Regions from separate parts of the Mesorhizobium sp. M0145 genome, predicted to be linked through region 3. Evidence: predicted binding sites of a transcription regulator. Region 3 holds the regulator's gene; each other region holds the start of a gene.
What was found. Region 3 encodes PhoB, which activates phosphate uptake and scavenging genes when phosphate is short. Its sites were predicted from a motif close to TGTCATNNANCTGTCAT; they were not measured.
Positions count from the first base shown of each region.

Region 1: NKJ28_RS21900 (inorganic phosphate transporter) is a predicted target of PhoB. The motif match lies at 2,788-2,804, and genes of this name have one in related genera.
Region 2: phnF (phosphonate metabolism transcriptional regulator PhnF) is a predicted target of PhoB. The motif match lies at 2,877-2,893, and genes of this name have one in related genera.

Region 1 covers NZ_JAMYTK010000016.1:85,096-91,765, forward strand. The annotation lists gene NKJ28_RS21885 (efflux RND transporter permease subunit) at 1-752, opposite strand, end outside; gene NKJ28_RS21890 (efflux RND transporter periplasmic adaptor subunit) at 749-2,026, opposite strand; gene NKJ28_RS21895 (TetR/AcrR family transcriptional regulator) at 2,177-2,713, shown strand; gene NKJ28_RS21900 (inorganic phosphate transporter) at 2,858-4,462, shown strand; gene NKJ28_RS21905 (transporter) at 4,549-5,574, shown strand; gene NKJ28_RS21910 (carbonic anhydrase) at 5,741-6,385, shown strand; gene NKJ28_RS21915 (nuclear transport factor 2 family protein) at 6,396-6,670, shown strand, end outside.
Region 2 covers NZ_JAMYTK010000001.1:437,298-443,967, forward strand. The annotation lists gene NKJ28_RS02195 (sugar ABC transporter ATP-binding protein) at 1-28, shown strand, start outside; gene NKJ28_RS02200 (ABC transporter permease) at 25-990, shown strand; gene NKJ28_RS02205 (zinc-binding alcohol dehydrogenase family protein) at 1,061-2,077, shown strand; gene phnF (phosphonate metabolism transcriptional regulator PhnF) at 2,096-2,839, opposite strand; gene phnG (phosphonate C-P lyase system protein PhnG) at 2,975-3,436, shown strand; gene phnH (phosphonate C-P lyase system protein PhnH) at 3,436-4,044, shown strand; gene NKJ28_RS02225 (carbon-phosphorus lyase complex subunit) at 4,046-5,158, shown strand; gene NKJ28_RS02230 (alpha-D-ribose 1-methylphosphonate 5-phosphate C-P-lyase PhnJ) at 5,424-6,383, shown strand; gene phnK (phosphonate C-P lyase system protein PhnK) at 6,380-6,670, shown strand, end outside.
Region 3 covers NZ_JAMYTK010000001.1:751,706-758,375, forward strand. The annotation lists gene NKJ28_RS03780 (sugar ABC transporter permease) at 31-1,395, opposite strand; gene xylF (D-xylose ABC transporter substrate-binding protein) at 1,538-2,578, opposite strand; gene NKJ28_RS03790 (ROK family protein) at 2,865-4,109, shown strand; gene phoB (phosphate regulon transcriptional regulator PhoB) at 4,119-4,808, opposite strand; gene phoU (phosphate signaling complex protein PhoU) at 4,825-5,532, opposite strand; gene pstB (phosphate ABC transporter ATP-binding protein PstB) at 5,565-6,368, opposite strand; gene pstA (phosphate ABC transporter permease PstA) at 6,365-6,670, opposite strand, start outside.

The DNA of each region.
Region 1 (6,670 bases), on a different contig from region 3:
TTGCCGTCTTTCGAGCGGAGCGGAAGGGCAGCGAAAGCCTCCGGGGTCTGCAGCGTCGAGCGAACGGTGATCGAGGAAACCACATATTCGTTTTCGGTGTCGCCGGGCGCGGAAAGGAAATTCGATTCGTTGATGGCGGCCAGCACTTCCGCCGCCGTCACGCCGCGCGCCGCCAGTTTGATCGGGTCGATCCAGACCCGCATCGAATATTCGGCTGCGCCGAAGATCTGCACGTCGGCGACGCCTTCGACCGTCGAGATACGCGGCCGCACGACGCGCTCGATATATTCGGTGAGCTGTTCCGGCGTCATGTTCGGGTTCTGCATCGAGATGTACATCATCGCGAACTGCTGGCCGGTGCCCTTGACGATCACCGGGTCCTTGGTTTCGTCCGGCAGATCGCCGCGAACGCTCTGCACCTTCGACAAGACTTCGTTCAGCGCGACGTCGGGGTCGGAGCCGAGTTTCATCTGCACTGTCACGGTGCTGGATGACGGCCGGCTCGCCGACGTGACATAGTCGATGTTTTCGGTCGACGCGACGGCACGCGCGATCGGCGCGGAAATGAACCCCTGGATCAGGTCGGCGCTGGCGCCGGGATAGGCAGTGGTGATGGTGATGGCCGTTTCTTCAACCTCTGGATACTGCCGGATCGAAAGGTTGAAGATGCCCTGAAAACCCAGAAGCAGGATCATGCAGGCAAGCACGGTCGAAAGGACCGGGCGGCGGATGAAGAGGTCGGAAAAGCTCATTGCTGGGCTGCCTGCTGGTTCCCTGGCTTGCTCGGATCGATCGTGTTGTCGACGGCAACGGACATTCCGTTGGAGAGCCGGTTCTGGCCGGCGGTAACGACTTCGTCGCCTGGCGCGATGCCCTCCAGAATCTCGACCAGGCCGGCGTTGCGGCGGCCTGGCTTGACGAACACCTGGGCTAGCACGAGCTGCGGCTTCTGTTCTTCCGCTGCCGGCTTGGCTTCCTCTGCCGGTTTGGCTGGGGTAGCAGCCGACTTTTCGTCGGGTTTTGCCGCGGGTGCTTCGGCTGCGGGCTTGGCAGCATCTGCAGCCGGCTTTTCTTCCGGCTTTGCCTCGGGCGCCGCGCCGTTGGCTTCGGCGGATTTGGCCGGGCGCACTACGAAGACGAAGTCGCCGTACAGACTGGAGGTCAGCGCCGTCTGCGGCAGCGCCAGCACGTCGTTCTCCTCGGGCAGTTCGACGCGCACCTGGACGAACTGGCCGGGCGTCAGCTTGCCTTCGGGATTGCCGACCTCCGCCCTTACCGTCACCAGCCGGCTGGTCGGGTCGATCTTCGGATCGATACCGCGGATGCTGCCGGTGAACGGCATGTCGCCGCCGCCGACGCCCAACCGCACCGTCTGTCCGATCTTCAGCTGCGGAAGCTGCTGCTCCGGGACGGTGAAATCGACACGCATCGTGTCCATGTCCTGCAAGGTCACCACGGCGGTGCCGGGTGTGAGATACTGGCCAATGTCGATTTTCGGAATACCGACGGTACCCTTGAAAGGGGCCGTCAACTGCTTTTGGTCGAGCACCGCTTGCAGCTTGTTCACCTGCGCGGCGGAGACCGATGCTGCTGCCTGCGCTGTGTCGAGCGTAGCGTCGGTGCCGACCCCGCGCTTCTGCAGCTCAAGCGCGCGCATCAGCGTCGTCTGGTCGGAGGTGGCCTGCGCTTTCGATGCCACGAGGTCGGCCCGCTCGACTTCATCGTCGAGTTGCAGCAGCACGGCGTTGGCGGCGACCTTTTGATTGGCATGGAACAGGATGTCCTTGACGATGCCCGCGGTTTCGACGGTGAGGTCGACGCCCCGTACGGCACTGACAGTGCCGATCGCCTCGATGCCGGGCGTCCAGGACATCGGTTTGACGATGACCGTCGACACGGTCGCGGCCGGCGGCTTCATGGTGGCGAAGAACTGTTTGATCGCATTGTCGCGAAACAGGTTGAAGCCGACGATGCCGCCGCACACCAGCACGAGCAGAATGAAGGCGATGATGAAGCGCTTGATCACGAACAGTCCCCTCGGCCACGGCCCAGCATAACGGTCGGACGACCGGAACACATACCTGTGACTGGTCCCAATTTCAAATGACGGCGATCTTACTGTACCGTCTGGACGGTCTTGTCAATTCCGCCTAAGCTAATGAATGGGGAACCCTTGATGAAAGTCCGCAGAGCAAATTCGCGCGAGAAGATTCTCGCCGCCGCCGCCGCCGTGGCGCGCGAGACGGGTCCTGGCAGCCTGTCGCTGGATGCGGTCGCCAGCCGTGCCGGCGTGTCGAAGGGTGGTCTTCTCTACAATTTCCCGACCAAGGCGAAATTGATGCAGGCGCTGGTAGAGGATTACCTGCGCGCCTTCGAGCAGGCCCTGGAGTCCGCCCGCACGGCCGGCGTCAACGGCGAAAGCCCGCTTGCAACTTATATCAAGCTGTCGGCCGAGCATGCCGAGGAATCGAAACCGTCGGCATCCTGGATATTTTCGGCGATTGCCGAGGATCCCGATTTCCTGACCCCGATAAAATCGTTCAGGCGGCAGCTGTTCGAGCGGCTGAAGCAGGAAACGCCGAACCTCAAGGCGCTGCTGGTCTGCTATCTCGCCATCGAAGGGCTTCGCAGCATGAACCTGTTCGGTTCGGACATTCTCTCCGCCGAAGAGCGCCGGCTGCTGATATCGACCCTGCTGGAGATCGCGGAATAGTCTAGGAATGCGCTGGCCGGGTTCAACTGCCTCGGTCGCGTCGATCGCCCGTTGCGTCAACCCAAAGTGCCTGCCGTCACACAGGCTTCATCGTGCCGACATAGCGTCCTCCCATTCTTTGCTGCAACGCAGGAGGAGTGGGGTGTGGTCGATATTGTTTCAAGCGAGGCAGGAATTCCAAGGCCGGAGCATCCGCTTGACCGGCCAAACGACACCGGTAAATGGTTTCTGCCGGCCTTTGCCGTCATCATTCTGGGCGGCCTTGCCTATGTCGGCTACGCGCTCAGCCAGGACCTGACCAGCACCATCGCGGTGCCGTGGATCCTGCTTGGGCTGGCGCTGCTGATCGCGCTCGGCTTCGAATTCGTCAACGGTTTTCACGACACTGCCAATGCGGTGGCAACGGTGATCTACACGCATTCCATGCCGGCCGAGCTTGCAGTGATGTGGTCCGGCTTCTTCAATTTCCTCGGCGTGCTCACCGCCAGCGGAGCAGTCGCCTTCGGCATCATTTCGCTGTTGCCGGTCGAGTTGATCCTTCAGGTCGGATCGAGCGCGGGGCTGGCCATGGTCTTCGCGCTGCTGGTCGCGGCGATCATGTGGAATCTCGGAACCTGGTATCTCGGCCTGCCTGCCTCGAGCTCGCACACACTGATCGGTTCGATCATCGGCGTCGGTCTCGCCAACCAGTTCATGGCCCCGGCCGGCTCCGTCACCAGCGGCGTCGACTGGTCGCGGGCGTCCAATGTCGGCCTGTCGCTCCTGATCTCGCCGCTGGTCGGTTTTGGCCTGGCTGCACTGCTGCTTCTGGTGATGAAGCTGCTGGTCAGGAACCGCGAGCTCTACGAGGCGCCCAAGTCGAGCGCGCCGCCGCCGCTGTGGATTCGGGCGCTGCTTATTTTCACCTGCACCGGCGTCAGCTTTGCCCACGGCTCCAATGACGGGCAAAAGGGCATGGGCCTCATCATGCTCATCCTGATCGGCGTCGTGCCGACCGCCTTCGCGCTCAACCGCACACCGGACGTGAACTATCTCGAAGCTTACAAATCGGCGGCGACGCAAGTCGAAACGGTACTCGGCAAATACGTCAAGCCCGGCGTCGTCGTGACTGACGCGGCGACCGCGGTCGGCGACGCCGTTCGCACCAAGACCTGGAAGGACGAGACCACGCCTGCCCTGCAGAGCTTCATCCACGACACCAGCGCCATGTTGTCGCCCTATCCGTCCGTGGAAAAGCTGCCGACAACGCTGGTCAGCAACGCCCGCAACAACATCTATCTTATCGGTGAAGCGCTGAAGCTGATCGACAAGAAGAAGCTGCTGCCGATGGAGGCAGACGACCTGAAGGCGGTGACGACCTACCATAAGGCGGTCGACAACGCGACGAAGTTCATCCCGCTCTGGGTCAAGGTCGCCATCGCGCTGGCGCTCGGCCTCGGCACCATGGTCGGCTGGAAGCGCATCGTCGTCACCGTCGGCGAGAAGATCGGCAAAAGCCATTTGACCTACGGTCAGGGTGCGTCCGCCGAGCTTGTCGCGATGGCGACGATCGCATCGGCCGACTATCTCGGCCTGCCGGTCTCAACCACCCATGTGCTGTCCTCGGGCGTTGCCGGCACCATGGCGGCGAACGGCTCGGGCCTGCAATGGTCGACGGTGCGCAACATGCTGATGGCCTGGATACTGACCCTTCCGGTCTCCATCTGTCTTGCCTTCGTGTTGTTCGTCATCTTCCGCCAGGTGTTCTGAGCGGGGGCAGGGTTTGACCAGAATGTCGCGGCACCGGCCCCGGCGCCGCCCTGATCACCTGAACGTGCATCGTTTCGGCGGCGGCCATGAATGACGCATCGCATCTGACATTGCTTGCCGCGGACGACCAGCATCATGCTCCCGGGCTGGTCTGGGCCTATCATGCCGCTCCCGGCAAAGCTCCCGAACCGCTGGCGCCCCGAGACATAGAGGCCGCGCTGGCCTCAGCGGGCGGCTGGGTCTGGCTGCATGTCGACCTTGTCGACCGGCGCGCCCATTCCTGGGTCAGCCATGCCTGCGCGCTGCCGGCGTCGGCTCATGCAATCCTCGAAGGACATGAGGACAGCCTAGTGCTGGCGCATGAGAATGGCGTCGTCCACGGCATTTCGGCCGATCTGCATGGCGAGATCACCCATCAGTCGACGACCATCGGCAGATTGCATTTTGCGGTCTCGGAACGGCTGCTGGTCACCGGCCGCCGGCATCCGCTGGCGGCAGTGGAGGAAGTGCACACGGCCCTTGCCGCGGGGCTGCGGCCGGCCACGGCATTCGAGCTGTTCGAAATGCTAGTCATGGCTTTTTGCAAGACCACCAGCCTGCGGCTCGCCGCGGCAACGAAGCGGCTGGATGCAGTCGAGGATCATCTCGTGACCGAGCGGCTTGCCGACGAAAAACGGCAGCTGAAGGATGTGCGCCGCCTTGCCGTATCCCTGCATCGGCCGATCTCGGCCCTGGCAGCGCTTTTCCAGGACGAAGACCGTTCCGCCTGGAACCTTTCCGCCGGCGCACATGAAGTTCTGCGCCGGCTTGCTGCGCGCCTTGAACGGCTCGACCGCGAGGTCGTCATGATCAACGACCGGGCAAGGCTGCTGCAGGAGGAGCTTGCGGCTGAGCTTGCCGACGAATCGAACCGTAGCCTCAAGGCGCTGGCGGTGATGAGCGCGCTGCTTTTGCCAGGAACCCTGATCGTCGGCATTTTCGGCATGAACACAGGCGGACTGCCATTTGCCGAGAGTCCCAGCGGCTTCTTCCTGGCGATGCTGCTGGCGGTTGGCGCGACCGGCCTGTTCTACTGGCTCCTACTGCGCGCCGGCGCCAATCTGCGGTTCTGAGGCCGATTAATGGCGGCGTTCGTTCACCTGTGTCAAAATACGGGCTGCCACCTCGAAACCACGCCATCCCGCCTTCCGAAAATCGGTTCCGATTTTCAGGCCGATGCGCTAGAGCCTTTCGGGATTGAACCGTGCCTTTAACCCGGAAAGGCTCCCACCGCTGCCCATGCCCCATCTTCCCGAGCATCTTCTCACCGGCTACCGCAATTTCATGAATGGCCGCTATCTCACCGAGAGCGGGCGTTATCGCTCGCTGGCGCGAGAGGGCCAGGCACCGGAAACGATGATCGTCGCCTGCTGCGATTCCCGTGCCGCGCCCGAAGCGATCTTCGATGCCGGGCCGGGCGAGCTGTTCGTGCTGCGCAATGTCGGCAATCTAGTGCCGCCCTATGCGCCAGACGATCAGTTCCACTCGACATCGGCGGCGCTCGAATTTGCGGTGCAGAGCCTCAAGGTCAAGAACATCGTGGTGATGGGCCACGGCCGCTGCGGCGGCATCCGCGCAGCGCTCGACACCACGGCCGCCCCATTGTCGCCGGGCGATTTCATCGGCAAATGGATGAGCCTGATCGCGCCGGCGGCCGAGACCGTGTCGTCGAGCACCTTCATGACGGCGACCGAGCGCCAGACGGCGCTGGAGCGCATCTCGATCCGCTATTCCATTGCCAATCTGCGCACCTTTCCTTGCGTCTCGATCCTCGAAGGCAAGGGGCGGCTATCGCTGCACGGCGCCTGGTTCGACATCTCGACCGGCGAGCTTTGGGTGATGAACAAGGACACCGGCGATTTCGAGCGGCCGGAGATGGAGTAGGAGACAAGGCATGACGCGACTTCGGGACGCGTTCGCGGCTGCGGCACTGCTGTGCTCGGCAGATTTCGCCCGTGCCGACGATAGCGCGATCATCGATCGCTGGTATTCGGCACTGCTCGTCGCCGACCGCAGCGAATTGTCGGACCTGCTCGCCGACAACGTCCGCATCAAGCTCGACGACCTCGGCGTCGTGCAAAGCAAGCAGGAATTCATCGCCTCGATCGCCGAGTGGCAAGGCGCCGTCGCCGGGGCCGAAATCCGCCACCGGATCGAGAAATCGGAGAG
Region 2 (6,670 bases), 310 kb from region 3:
ACAAGAAAGACCGGGAGGGAAGATATGAGCACCGAGGCGATCGCTGCCGAAAGGCCGAAACGCAACTACAACGCCCTGTTCGGGCTGACACTGCTGGCGCTGCTGGTTCTTTTATGGATCATCCTGTCGGTGGCGACGCCGAGCTTCGCCTCCGCCAACAACATCTCCAACCTGTTACGGCAAGGGTCGATGATCGCCATCCTGGCGGTCGGCCAGACCTTCGTCATCATCACCGGCGGCATCGACCTTTCCGTCGGCGCCGTGGTCGGCTTCGCCACCGTCATCGTCGCGATGCTGATCAACGCCGGCACACCGGTTTTCCTCGCCATCCTGATCACCTTGCTGGTCGGCGTCGCCATCGGCATGTTCCATGGGTTCGGCATCGTCAAGATGGGCCTGCCGCCCTTCATCATCACCCTGGCAACGCTGACCTCGCTGCGCGGCATCGGTCTGTTGATGACCAATGGCAACTCGATCTCGATCAACAACGACGCCTTCCAGACGTTCTCGCGCAGTTCCTTCGCCGGCGTCCCCAATCTGTTCTGGATGGTGATCCTGGTCGGCATCCCAGCCTACATCTTCCTGCACCACAGCCGCTGGGGCCGCTATCTGTTCTCGGTCGGCTCCAACGCCGAGGCGTCGCGCCTGTCAGGCGTCAACGTCCAGCGCACCATCTACATGGCCTACACGCTGTCGGGCCTGTGTGCGGCCTTCGTCGGCGTGCTGCTTGCCTCGCGCATCGGCATCGGCAATCCGACGCAGGCCGAGGGCTGGGAATTGCAGGCGATCGCCTCCTCGGTGATCGGCGGCACCTCGCTGTTCGGCGCTGTCGGCTCCGTGCACGGACCGCTGCTCGGCGCCTTCATCCTTGCCACCATCAACAACGGCGCCAATCTGCTCAACGTCAACGCCTTCTGGCAGCGCATCATCACCGGCGTGCTGATCATCGTCATCGTCTATTTCGACGGGCTGCGCCGCCGCGGCAAATAGACTGCCTCCCAATAACCGCCGGCCTCGCGACAGCAGGGCCGGCGGTGCCATGAACCGACTGGATTGAAGCATGAAAGCCGTCGTCTGCCGCTCGCCCGGCGAACTTGTCCTCGAAGACCGTCCGGCGCCTGGCGCGCCCCCCGCCGGCTGGGCGCTGGTCGCCGTCAGCCATGTCGGCATCTGCGGCACCGACTATCACATCTTCGAAGGCAAGCACCCGTTCCTCGCCTATCCCCGCATCATGGGCCACGAGGTTTCCGGCACCGTGATCGAGGTTAGTGAGGACGTCGATCTCGCCGTCGGCGAAGCGGTGATCGTCAATCCCTATCTCGCCTGCGGCAAATGCATCGCCTGCCGGCAAGGCAAGCCGAATTGCTGCGTCAGGATCGAGGTGCTCGGCGTCCACCGCGACGGCGCCATGTGCGAGCAGATCCTGGTGCCGGCGCAAAATCTTTATCCGGCAAACGGCCTGTCGCTGGCCGATGCCGCCGCCGTCGAATTCCTGGCGATCGGCGCCCATGCCGTGCGGCGCTCGCTCGCTGATCCAGGTGCGCGCACACTGGTCATTGGTGCCGGCCCGATCGGGCTCGGCACGGCGCTGTTCGCCCGCATCGCCGGGCTCGACGTGACGCTGCTCGACATGAGTGCGGAGAGGCTGGGTTTCGCCGAAAGCGAACTCGGCTTCGCGACCCTCGACGGCTCGCGGGGCGCTGCTGCCGACCTGGTGCGGGAAGCAACCGGCGGCGACGGCTTCGACGTGGTTTTCGATGCCACCGGCAACACCCGGTCGGTGCAGTCGGCCTTCGCCCATGTCGCGCACGGCGGGGCGCTGGTCCTGGTTAGCGTCGTCAAGGACGACATCGCCTTTTCCGATCCCGAATTCCACAAGCGCGAGATGATGCTGATCGGCAGCCGCAACGCCCTGCGTGCCGATTTCGACCATGTCGCCGCCTCGATCCGCAACGGCGCGCTGCCGCTGACAAAGCTGGTCACCCACCGCACCACGCTTGGCGAGACGCCGCACGACCTCGCCCGCTGGGCGCATGAGAAGTCCGGCCTGATCAAGGCCGTCATTCAAGTCGGATGATGCCAGGGCTGCCGCATCTCAGAGCGCCGACAATTTGAGCTCGATCCGCTCGGCCGGGAAGCGCGACTCCGAAAACTGTATCGGCTGACCGTCGGGCGTGACGTTGACGGCGACCGTCACCAGCACGATGGCGCCGGGCTGCAGCTCGAGGTCCGCAAGGTCGGCGGCATCGGCATGGCGCGCCGACAGCACAGTCGATTGCCTGAGATAGTCGTCGATGCCGAAACGTGCCAGCGATGCGGTGATCGAACCGGTTTCCGCCATGGCGGCATCGATGCCGGCAAAGCGCCTGGCATCGAACCAGCCGGCCGCACGAGACACCGGCATTCCATCGGCTTCGCCGCGCGTTTCCAGGCGTATCACATCGGCCCCCGTCGCAAGGCCTAAGCCCTCTGCGACACGACGGTTGGCCGGCTCGATCGATGACGCGAGCAAGGTGATATGCCGCTCGGACGCCTGTCCTTGCAATCCCTCGGAAAAGCGGGTGCGGGCGCCGATCGGATAAGACAGCCGCTTGCGCGACAGCACGAAGGTGCCGCGCCCTTGCTCCGCCCTGAGCACGCCCTCCTGCACCAGCGCTGCGATAGCGCTGCGCACCGTGTGGCGGTTGACGCCATAGCGTCCGGCCAACGCGATCTCCGGCGGCAGCGCCGCATTTTCGGGAAAATCGCCGACGGCAATCGAATGCAGGATCTGATCGGCGATCTGCCGCCACAGCGCGACACCGCTGCGCCGCTCGATGCTGTTGGCTTGTCCGATCATCTCCCGCCCCAATTCCTCGCGCCGATCTTTTGGCCCGTGTCACGTGCCCGTCATGGACACGCGCTAGATAATGGATATAATTTGTATAGTTGTCTATATCAATAGACAAATGAACGCAGACGAGGAGCACCGGCCATGCGAGGACGGGAAGCGCGAGAGCAGGCCGAGCGCAAGGCCGTGATGGCGACGCTGGCGCAATCGGCCGGCGACGACATCGTCCGCCTCTGGGACGAAGCCGGCCTGCCTTGCGAAGCGGAACTTCTGCGTGGCCCCGAAACCGGCCTGGTTACGGTACGCGGCCGCATCGGCGGCGGCGGCGCGCCCTTCAATGTCGGCGAGGCGACGGTCACCCGTGCCACGGTGCGGCTTGCGTCCGGCCATGTCGGCCACTGCTACGCGCTTGGCCGCGACAAGCAGAAGGCAAGGCTGGCTGCAATCGCCGACGCGCTCTGGCAGGATCCTGCCCACCGCAACGAGGTCGAGACCAGGATCGTTGCGCCCTTGCAGGCGGCACTGGCCAAGGCGCGTGAACAGCGCCGCGCCGAGACGGCGGCGACCAAGGTCGATTTCTTCACCATGGTGCGCGGAGAAGACTGATGGATATCGCCACTCAATCCATTGAAGGCGGCTTCGCCGATCCGGTATTCAATGCCCAGACCGTATTCCGTGCCGTGATGGACGCGATGGCGCGGCCGGGCAGCGTCCAGCCCTTGCCGGCCCTTGCCCACCCACCGGCGCCGCTGTCGGCCACCGCCGGCGCCGTTGCGCTGGCGCTGTGCGACAACGACACGCCGCTCTGGCTCGACCCGGCTTTGCAGGTGTCGGCGGTGAAATCCTGGCTTGGCTTCCATACCGGCGCGCCGCTGGCCAACACCCCGGCCGACGCGCATTTCGCGCTGATCGCCACGCCGGCCGAGATGATGGCGCTCGACGGGTTTTCGCAAGGCACCCAGGATTATCCCGATCGCTCCACGACGCTGATCCTCGAGGTCGGCGATCTCATCTCCGGCGCTGCGCTGGTGCTCGAAGGCCCGGGCATCGAGAAGACGGCGACGATCGCGCCGGCGCAAATGCCGCGCCATTTCGTCGAGCAATGGAAGCAGAACAACCAGCGTTTTCCGCGTGGCGTCGATATCATTCTCGCCACGTTCGACGCAATTGCCTGCCTGCCGCGCACGACGCGCATCAAGATCATGGAGGTGTAGCATGTATGTGGCGGTAAAGGGTGGCGAGACGGCCATTCGCAATGCTCACAAATTGCTCGCCGACCGCCGGCGCGGCGACCGTTCGGTGCCGGCACTTCGTCTAGACCAGATCGTCGAGCAGCTGGCGCTCGGCGTCGACCGGGTGATGAGCGAAGGTTCGCTCTACGACAGGGAACTGGCGGCATTGGCGATCGTCCAGGCGCGCGGCGACATTATCGAGGCGATCTTCCTGGTTCGCGCCTATCGCACCACGCTGCCGCGTTTCGGCTACACCAGGGCGATCGACACCGGCACGATGCTGGTCGAGCGGCGGGTGTCGGCGACCTACAAGGACCTGCCCGGCGGCCAGTTGCTCGGCCCGACTTTCGACTACACCCACCGGCTGCTCGATCCCGAACTTGCCGCCGGCGGCGATGTCGCCGAGCCGGAGCAGCGTGCAGGCGAGGCGGAAGCCATGCCGCGCGTCTCGGCCATCCTCGCCCGCGAAGGCCTGATCGAGCCCGACGGCGACATGCCTGGGGATCATGTCCCCGGCGACATCACCCGCGAGCCGCTCGAATTCCCGATGGCGCGCGACATCCGCCTGCAGGCGCTGTCGCGCGGCGACGAGGGGTTTCTGCTGGCGCTCGGCTATTCCACCCAGCGCGGCTACGCGCGCAACCATCCCTTCGTCGGCGAGGTTCGCATCGGCGAGGTCGAACTGGAACTGGACGTGCCGGAACTGCCCTTTGCCGTGCCGCTCGGCAGCATCCGCGTCACCGAATGCCAGATGGTCAACCAGTTCAAGGGCTCGGCCAAGGCGCCGCCGCAATTCACCCGCGGCTACGGCCTCGTCTTCGGCCAGAGCGAGCGCAAGGCGATGGCCATGGCACTATGCGACCGCGCGCTGCGCGCCTCGGAGTTGGGTGAGGATGTCATCGCCGCCGCCCAGGACGAGGAGTTCGTCATCTCGCATTCCGACAATGTCCAGGCGACCGGCTTCGTCGAGCATCTGAAGCTGCCGCATTATGTCGACTTCCAGGCCGAGCTCGACCTCGTGCGCCGCATGCGCACCGAGCACGACGCCCGCGAAAATTCCGGCAGGGGCGAAGAGAAGAGGCAGGCAGCGGAATGACTTCAGTTAGCTCCACCACCGTGACCTCCCCCGTCTGGGGAATGGCCTCCGGATCCGCCGTAACCGCTACTGCCGCCAATGGTCTCGCCTTGCGCGCCTTCCCTCGGCTCAGGAAGAACCATTCTTCGAAGCACAAAGGCAACCACCCCGACGAACACCAGCAACAGGATCCCGAGGCGCATCCATCCGGTCGGGGTCATCGGAGCCCAGCCCCTTTTCCGTGTCTTGGAACTCAATTCGGTAGCACAGAGCGGAAGCGATCGCCATGACCGACATCGCCACCTACAACTTCGCCTATCTTGACGAACAGACCAAGCGGATGATCCGTCGGGCGATCCTCAAGGGCATCGCCATTCCTGGCTATCAGGTGCCGTTCGCCTCGCGCGAAATGCCGATGCCCTATGGTTGGGGCACCGGCGGCGTCCAGGTCACCGCTTCGATCATCGGCCCGGACGATGTGCTGAAGGTCATCGACCAGGGCGCCGACGACACCACCAATGCGGTTTCGATCCGCGCCTTCTTCAAGAAAGTGGCCAATGTCGCGGTCACCACCGAGACGGCCAAGGCGACCATCATCCAGACCCGCCACCGCATACCTGAATATCCGCTCAGTGCTGGCCAGGTGCTGGTCTACCAGGTGCCGATCCCCGAGCCGCTGCGCTTCCTCGAGCCGCGCGAAACGGAAACGCGCAAAATGCATGCGCTGGAGGAATACGGCCTCATGCATGTCAAGCTCTACGAGGACATCGCCAGGCACGGCCGCATCGCCACCACCTATGCCTATCCGGTCAAGGTCGAGGGCCGCTATGTGATGGATCCCTCGCCGACGCCGAAATTCGACAATCCGAAGATGCACCGTTCGCCGGCTCTGCAATTGTTCGGCGCCGGCCGCGAAAAGCGCATCTATGCGCTGCCGCCGTTCACCGATGTGGTCAGCCTCGATTTCGAGGACCATCCGTTCGAGGTGCAGACCTTCGACCAGCCCTGCGCGCTGTGCGCGGCCGAGAACGTCTATCTCGACGAGGTCATCCTCGACGACCATGGCGGCCACATGTTCGTCTGCTCCGATACCGATTATTGCGAGAAGCGGCGCAACGCCCCTACCTCCCCCTTGTGGGGAGGTCGCGCCGAAGGCGCGGGTGGGGGTACTGCCACCGCCTCACCCCCCACCCCGGCGCTACGCGCCGACCCTCCCCACGAGGGGGAGGGTAAGGAGAAGCAATGACCGACGAACCGCTGCTGCGCGTTTCGGCGCTGTCCAAATTCTACGGCTCGCGCGTCGGCTGCGAGAACGTCACTTTTGACCTGTGGCCGGGCGAAGTGCTGGCGGTGGTCGGCGAATCCGGTTCCGGCAAGACGACTTTGCTCAACTGCCTGTCAACTCGACTGCTGCCCAGCTCCGGCACCGCCAGCTACCGGATGCGCGACGGCCAGTTTCGCGAACTCTACCGCATGAGCGAGGCCGAGCGCCGCTTCCTGATGCGCACCGATTGGGGTTTTGTCCATCAGAAC
Region 3 (6,670 bases):
AAAACCGGTTTCCACCTTGCGGGATCATGCTCAGACCCGTTTGCGATAGACGGTATCGAGCCACACCGCGACCACCAGCACGGCTCCGACAACGATGCTCTGCAGCGGCGAATCGATGCCGAGCAGCACCATGCCGGACTGCAGCGACTGCATCAAAAGCGCGCCGAGCATTGCGCCGAGCACTGTGCCGGAGCCGCCGGCGAGCGACGTGCCGCCGATCACCGCCGCCGCGATGACCAGGAGCTCGTCCAGCGTGCCCAGCGCATTGGTCGACGAGTTCTGCCTGGCTGACGAGATCGCTGCGGCGATCGTCGCCAGCACGCCCATGATCATGAACACCTTCATGGTCACCCAGCGCGTGTTGATACCGGCAAGGTTGGCTGCTTCCGGATTGCCGCCGATGGCGAAGACATAGCGGCCGAAACGGGTACGCTTGGCGATGAAGGTCATGATCAGCCCTACGGCTACAGCCATCAGCACGGGTATGGCGATGCCATGGGCGATGAACAGCCCGCCTTCGGGAACGGTTATATTGTTGGCCGCCGCATATCTGTTCACGATGCCGACCGGCCAAGGATAGGAATTGGCAAGCCATATGGCGCCCATGATGACAAGGCAAGTGACGGCTCCGAGGAACGTCTCGGCCCAGATCGGGCGTAACGGGAAGCGGAACCGCTTGCGCTGCACCCGCCCGTTGAGCAGCATGAACACAACCGCCAGGCACGCGACAATTCCGACGATCCAGCTCCATCGCGCACCGATCGAACCCGTCGGTCCGCCGCCCATCAGCTGGAAAGTGGCATCCAGCGGCGCAATCGTCTGCCCACTGGCGACCCACCATGCGGCACCCCGCCAGACCAGAAGGCCGCCCAGCGTCACGATGAAGGCCGGCACCTCGAGATAAGCGATGATGTATCCCTGGAACGCTCCGATCAGAAGGCCAAGCGCCAGGCCGATGGCCAGTGCCAGGATCCAGATCCAGGGGTTGCCTAATTGCAGACCGACCATTCGCACCAGGAAATGCACCTGCGCAAAACCCATGACCACGCCGATCAGGCCTTCGGCGGAACCGACCGACAGGTCGATATTGCGCATGACGATAACCAGCACCATTCCGGCGGCCATTATGGCCACGGCGGAAGTCTGCACCGACAGGTTCCAGAGATTGCGTGGCGTCAGGAAGGTCCGGCTGTCGAAGTCGAACGGATTGACGCCGAGCCGTACGCTGGAAATGACATGCAGGCCGACCCAGATGACCAGCAGCGCGCCGATCATGCCGAGCATGCGCGTGTCGAGTTCGGTTGCCTTGAGAAATCGGGCAACGATGCCGAGCTCGGATTCCCGTGCCCGGTCTGCCGTGCTGTCTACCGGCGTGTTGGGCGTCGTGTCGGTCATGATGTTTCTCCCGCCGGGTTGCCGTCTGCCGCGGATGCCGGAAGCAGCCTAGAAGTTATCCGCCGGAAGCGGAAAAACAACTCTTGTTGAAAAAACGCCGCGGCGAGCGGCCGCGGCGTTCGGACTTCTCGGAAACGTCGGCTCAGTTGCAGACTGCAACAGCGCTAGCCGTCACGCCGGCGCAGACCTCTTCTTTCTTGATCCAGCCGGCGTCGATGACGACGTTGAGGTTGTCCTTGGTGATGGCGACCGGGGTCAGGAACAGCGACTTGACGGTATTGCCGCCGGGCGTGGTGAAATCCTTCACGCCGGCAATGTCGGTCATCTGCTTGCCGTCGGCCAGTTGCGAGGCGATCTCGGCGGCATTCTTGCCGAGCTCGCGCGCATCCTTCCACACCGACACGGTCTGTGTGCCGAGCGCGATGCGGTTCAGCGCGGCGTGGTCGCCGTCCTGGCCCGAAACCGGAACCGATCCGGCCAGCCCTTGCGCCGTCAGCGCGGCGACGACGCCGCCGGCAGTGCCGTCATTAGCGGCGACTACGGCATCGACCTTGTTGTCGTTGGCGGTCAGGAACTGTTCCATGTTCTTCTGAGCGTTGGCCGGCAGCCAGCCGTCCGTATAGGCCTCGCCGACATTCTTGATCTTGCCGCCGTCGATGGCCTCCTTCAGCACCTCCATCGAACCGGCAAACAGGAAATCGGCATTCGGATCGGAACCCGAACCCTTGATGAAGACGTAGTTGCCTTCCGGCTTCACCTTGAAGACTTCGCGGGCCTGCATGCGGCCGACTTCCTTGTTGTCGAAGGTCAGATAGAACACGTCCTTGTTCTCGATCAGCCGGTCATAGCCGACGACCGGGATGCCTTCGTCCAGTGCCTTTTGCACGGCCGGCCCGATGGCCGAGGCGTCCTGCGCCAGGATGATCAGTGCGTTGGCGCCCTGCGAGATCAGGCTCTCGACGTCGGTGAGCTGCTTGCCGGGGTTGGACTGTGCGTCGGCGGAAATATACTTGTCGCCTGCGGCCTCGATGGCCGCCTTCATTGCGGCCTCGTCGGTCTTCCAGCGCTCTTCCTGGAAGTTCGACCAGGAAACGCCGATGACCTTGTCTTTAGCCTGCGCCACCGACGCCAGCGCCAGCGTCATGGCGACACCCGCCAGAATGGCGGTCGTGAATTTCTTCATCATATCCTCCCTGCGCCGCGTACGGCGTGACCAATTGGCTCAAAGACCAGCTTAGAAGCTCTAATTTTTTCGAGCCTCGAAAAAATACTGGCCCGATCTCCGGCTGCTGTCAACATCGATTCTGATGGATTTTGATGACTCTGCGAGTTTTTTCGAGCGTCGGAATAAACGATGACAGCGCCACCTGCATCTGACACTATTTGCCTGCATCCGACACTATTTGTCGGACATTACCGACGGCTTCCGGTTCATGAGCGGCCGCGGCAACCGGGAGGAAAGCAAAACAATGTCGGTCGGAATCCGCCATGACGATTTGCGCCGGCGCAACCGGGCGATGGTGATCTCGGCGGTGCGCCGGGCCGGCCAGCCATCGCGTACTGAGATCGCAGCTACCACCGGCCTCAGTCATTCGACCATATCGGCGATCTCTTCCGACCTGATACGGGAAGGCATCCTCGCCGAGAGCAAGGCAAGCGAGCCCGTTTCGTTGAAACGCGGTCGTCCGCAGGTCGGCCTCGCCCTCAACCCGGAAGCGGCGGCGGTGCTGACCGTGGTGTTGTCGCTGAATTTCCTGTCGGCCGCCATTATCGACTATACGGGACAGGTGGTCGCCGAGGAACAGCGCCGGCTGGACACGCTGACCATGCCGCGCGACGAGCTGATCCGTGAATGCATGGCCATCGTCCGGCGCCGGCTGCAGGATCCAGACCTTGACGTCCGCAGTGTCGCCCGCATCGCCCTGGCGATTCAGGGCATTACCGACTCCCCTGCACGCGCCATGCTGTGGTCGCCGATCACGCCGCAGACCGACATCGCCTTTGCCGACATGCTGGAGGACGAATTCGGCATCCCGGCAACGGTGGAGAACGACTGCAACATGATGGCGGTGGCTTTGCGCTGGCGCAATCCGGATCGCTATCGCGACGACTTCATCGCCATCCTGCTTTCGCATGGCATCGGCATGGGGCTGGTGCTGAAGGGCGAACTGTTCACCGGGACGCATTCCTCGGGCGGCGAATTTGGCCACATGATCCATCGTCCGGGCGGCGCGCTCTGCCGTTGCGGGCGGCGCGGCTGCATCGAGGCCTATGCCGGCAACTACGCCATCTGGCGCAACGCCAGGCAGATGAGCGAAGACAGCGAACCGGTCGCCGACGTCAGCGACGCCGACATGCGAGCACTGGCGGCCCAGGCGCGCGAGAAAGATGGGCCGGAACGCGAGGCCTACCGCAAGGCCGGCGAAGCGCTGGGTTTCGGTCTCGGCTCGCTGTTCGCGCTGATCGATCCGGCACCGGTCGCGATGGTCGGCGCCAGTGCCGCCGCCTTCGATCTGATCGAGCCGGCCTTGCGGAAGGCAATCGCCCAGACCGCCGGCGGCCAGCATTCAGGCTCGATCTCCTTCGATACAGAGCCGAACGAATTGCCGCTGATCCGCGAAGGCTGCGCGATGCGGGCGTTAAGCTTCGTCGACCAGGAGATTTTCGCGCCGGGCGCGCAAATGAGGCCCAGCGTCAGAAAGAACGTAGCCTGACCAGGCGGGTCAATCTTCCCTGATCGCATAGCCGGCACCGCGGATGGTGCGGATGACATCCGGCATCCGGCCGTTGTTGACGGCTTTGCGCAGCCGCCCGACATGCACGTCGACGGTGCGTTCGTCGATGTAGATTGTCTCGCCCCAGACATTATCGAGTAACTGGCTGCGCGAGAAGACACGGCCCGGATGCCGCATCATGAACTCGAGCAGCCGGAATTCGGTCGGCCCGAGCCTGATTTCGCTCTTCTTGCGATAGACCCTGTGCGATTCGCGATCGAGCACGATGTCGCCGACCTTCAGCACGCTGGACAGCACTTCCGGCTTGGCGCGCCGCAGCAGCGCCTTGACCCTGGCCATGAATTCCGGTGTCGAAAACGGTTTGACCAGATAGTCGTCGGCGCCGGTCGAAAGACCGCGCACCCGGTCGCTCTCCTCGCCGCGCGCGGTCAGCATGATGATCGGCAGCCGCTCGGTTTCGGGGCGCACCCGCAACCGACGACAGAGCTCGATGCCGGAAACCGCTGGTATCATCCAGTCGAGCACCAAAAGGTCGGGCACATTCTCCTGCAAACGGATCTCGGCTTCGTCGCCGCGTGTCACCACCTCGACCTGGTAGCCTTCGGATTCGAGATTGTAGCGGAGCAGCACACCCAACGGCTCCTCGTCCTCCACCACCATTATGCGTGGTGCGATCATCGGCTGGGCACCCCCATCATGTCACCGGTGCGGACATTGTCGTTTCGTCCTGCTTCGGACGATTGACCGGCAATTGCTCGCCGGTCAGCACATAATACGCATTTTCGGCGATGTTGGTGACATGGTCGCCGATCCGCTCCAGATTCTTGGCGCAGAACAGCAGGTGCGTGCAAGCGGTGATGTTGCGCGGATCTTCCATCATGTAGGTCAAGAGCTCGCGGAACACGGACGTGTATTTGACGTCGATGCGCTCGTCGGCGGCACGCAGCTTGGCCAACGCGGCCGCATCGCCTGCAGCATATTCCTCGATGACACCCTGCACCTGGATGAGAACCAGCTGCGCCATCGCGTCGATGGAATGCGACAGGTCCCGCGGCGTGGCGCTGAGGCCGACCGCACTCACGCGCTTGGCGATATTCTTGGCAAGGTCGCCGATGCGTTCGAGGTCGCCCGCCATGCGGATCGCTCCGACCACATGGCGAAGATCGTGGGCCATCGGCTGGCGTTTGGCGATCAGGGTGATGGCGCGGTCGTCCAGTTCGCGTTGACGCGCATCCATGATGGCGTCGTCGGAAACGACGCGTTGCGCCAGCACGTTGTCGGAATTCAACAGGGCCTTGGTCGCCCCGCCGACCATCGAACCGGCGAGGTCGGCCATGTCGCGGATCAGCTTGCTGATCTGCTCGAGATCCTCGTCGAAAGAAGCGACTGTGTGTTCGCCCATGATCCTGTCCTCAAATGCATGATCGGAATGGCTCAGCCGAAGCGGCCAGTGATGTAGTCCTGCGTGCGCTTCTCGCGGGGCGACGTGAAGATCTTCTCGGTCCGGTCGAACTCGACCAGTTCACCCAGATACATGAAGGCGGTCTGGCGCGACACGCGCGCCGCCTGCTGCATGTTGTGGGTGACGATGACGATCGTGTAGTCGGCTTGCAATTCGTCGATCAGTTCCTCGATCTTGGCAGTCGACAGCGGGTCGAGCGCCGAAGCCGGTTCGTCGAGCAGAATGACTTCCGGCTTCACCGCCACGGTGCGGGCGATACAGAGCCGCTGCTGCTGGCCGCCGGACAGGCTCAAGCCGCTGGCGTTGAGCTTGTCCTTGACCTCGCTCCACAGCGCGGCGCGCTTCAACGCCTGTTCGACGCGGCCGTCCATCTCGGACTTGCCGAGGTTCTCGTAGAGCCTGACGCCGAAGGCGATGTTCTCGTAGATCGACATCGGGAACGGCGTCGGCTTCTGGAACACCATGCCGATCTTGGTCCTGAGGAGGTTGAGATCCTGCGACCGGTCGAGAATGTTCTTGCCGTCGAGCAGCACCTGGCCCTCGGCCGTCTGTTTTGGGTAGAGCTCATAGATGCGGTTGAACACACGCAGCAGCGTCGATTTCCCGCAACCCGAAGGGCCGATGAAGGCCGTGACGCTGCGCTCGGGCAGCGACAGGCTGATGTCCTTCAGCGCCTTGCTCTGGCCGTAGTAGAAGTTGAGGTTCTTGACCTCGATCTTCGTCTTCTCGGCTACCGTTTCGGCCATCGTCATGTCTGGGGACAACATCTGTGTCATCTGTCCTCTCTGCGTCCGGTAAGGCTGCGGGCGAGGATGCTCAAGCCCAGAACCGTCAGGGTGATTATGAGTGCGCCGGTCCACGCCAGTTGCTGCCATTCCTCGTAAGGGCTGAGAGCGAACTGGAAGATGGTCACCGGCAGGCTGGCCATCGGCGCGTTGATATTGCTGCTCCAGAACTGGTTGTTGAGCGCGGTGAAGAGCAGCGGCGCCGTCTCGCCGGAAATGCGTGCTATCGCCAGCAATATGCCGGTGACGATGCCGGACAATCCGGCGCGGTAGGCGACCGAACGGATCACCAC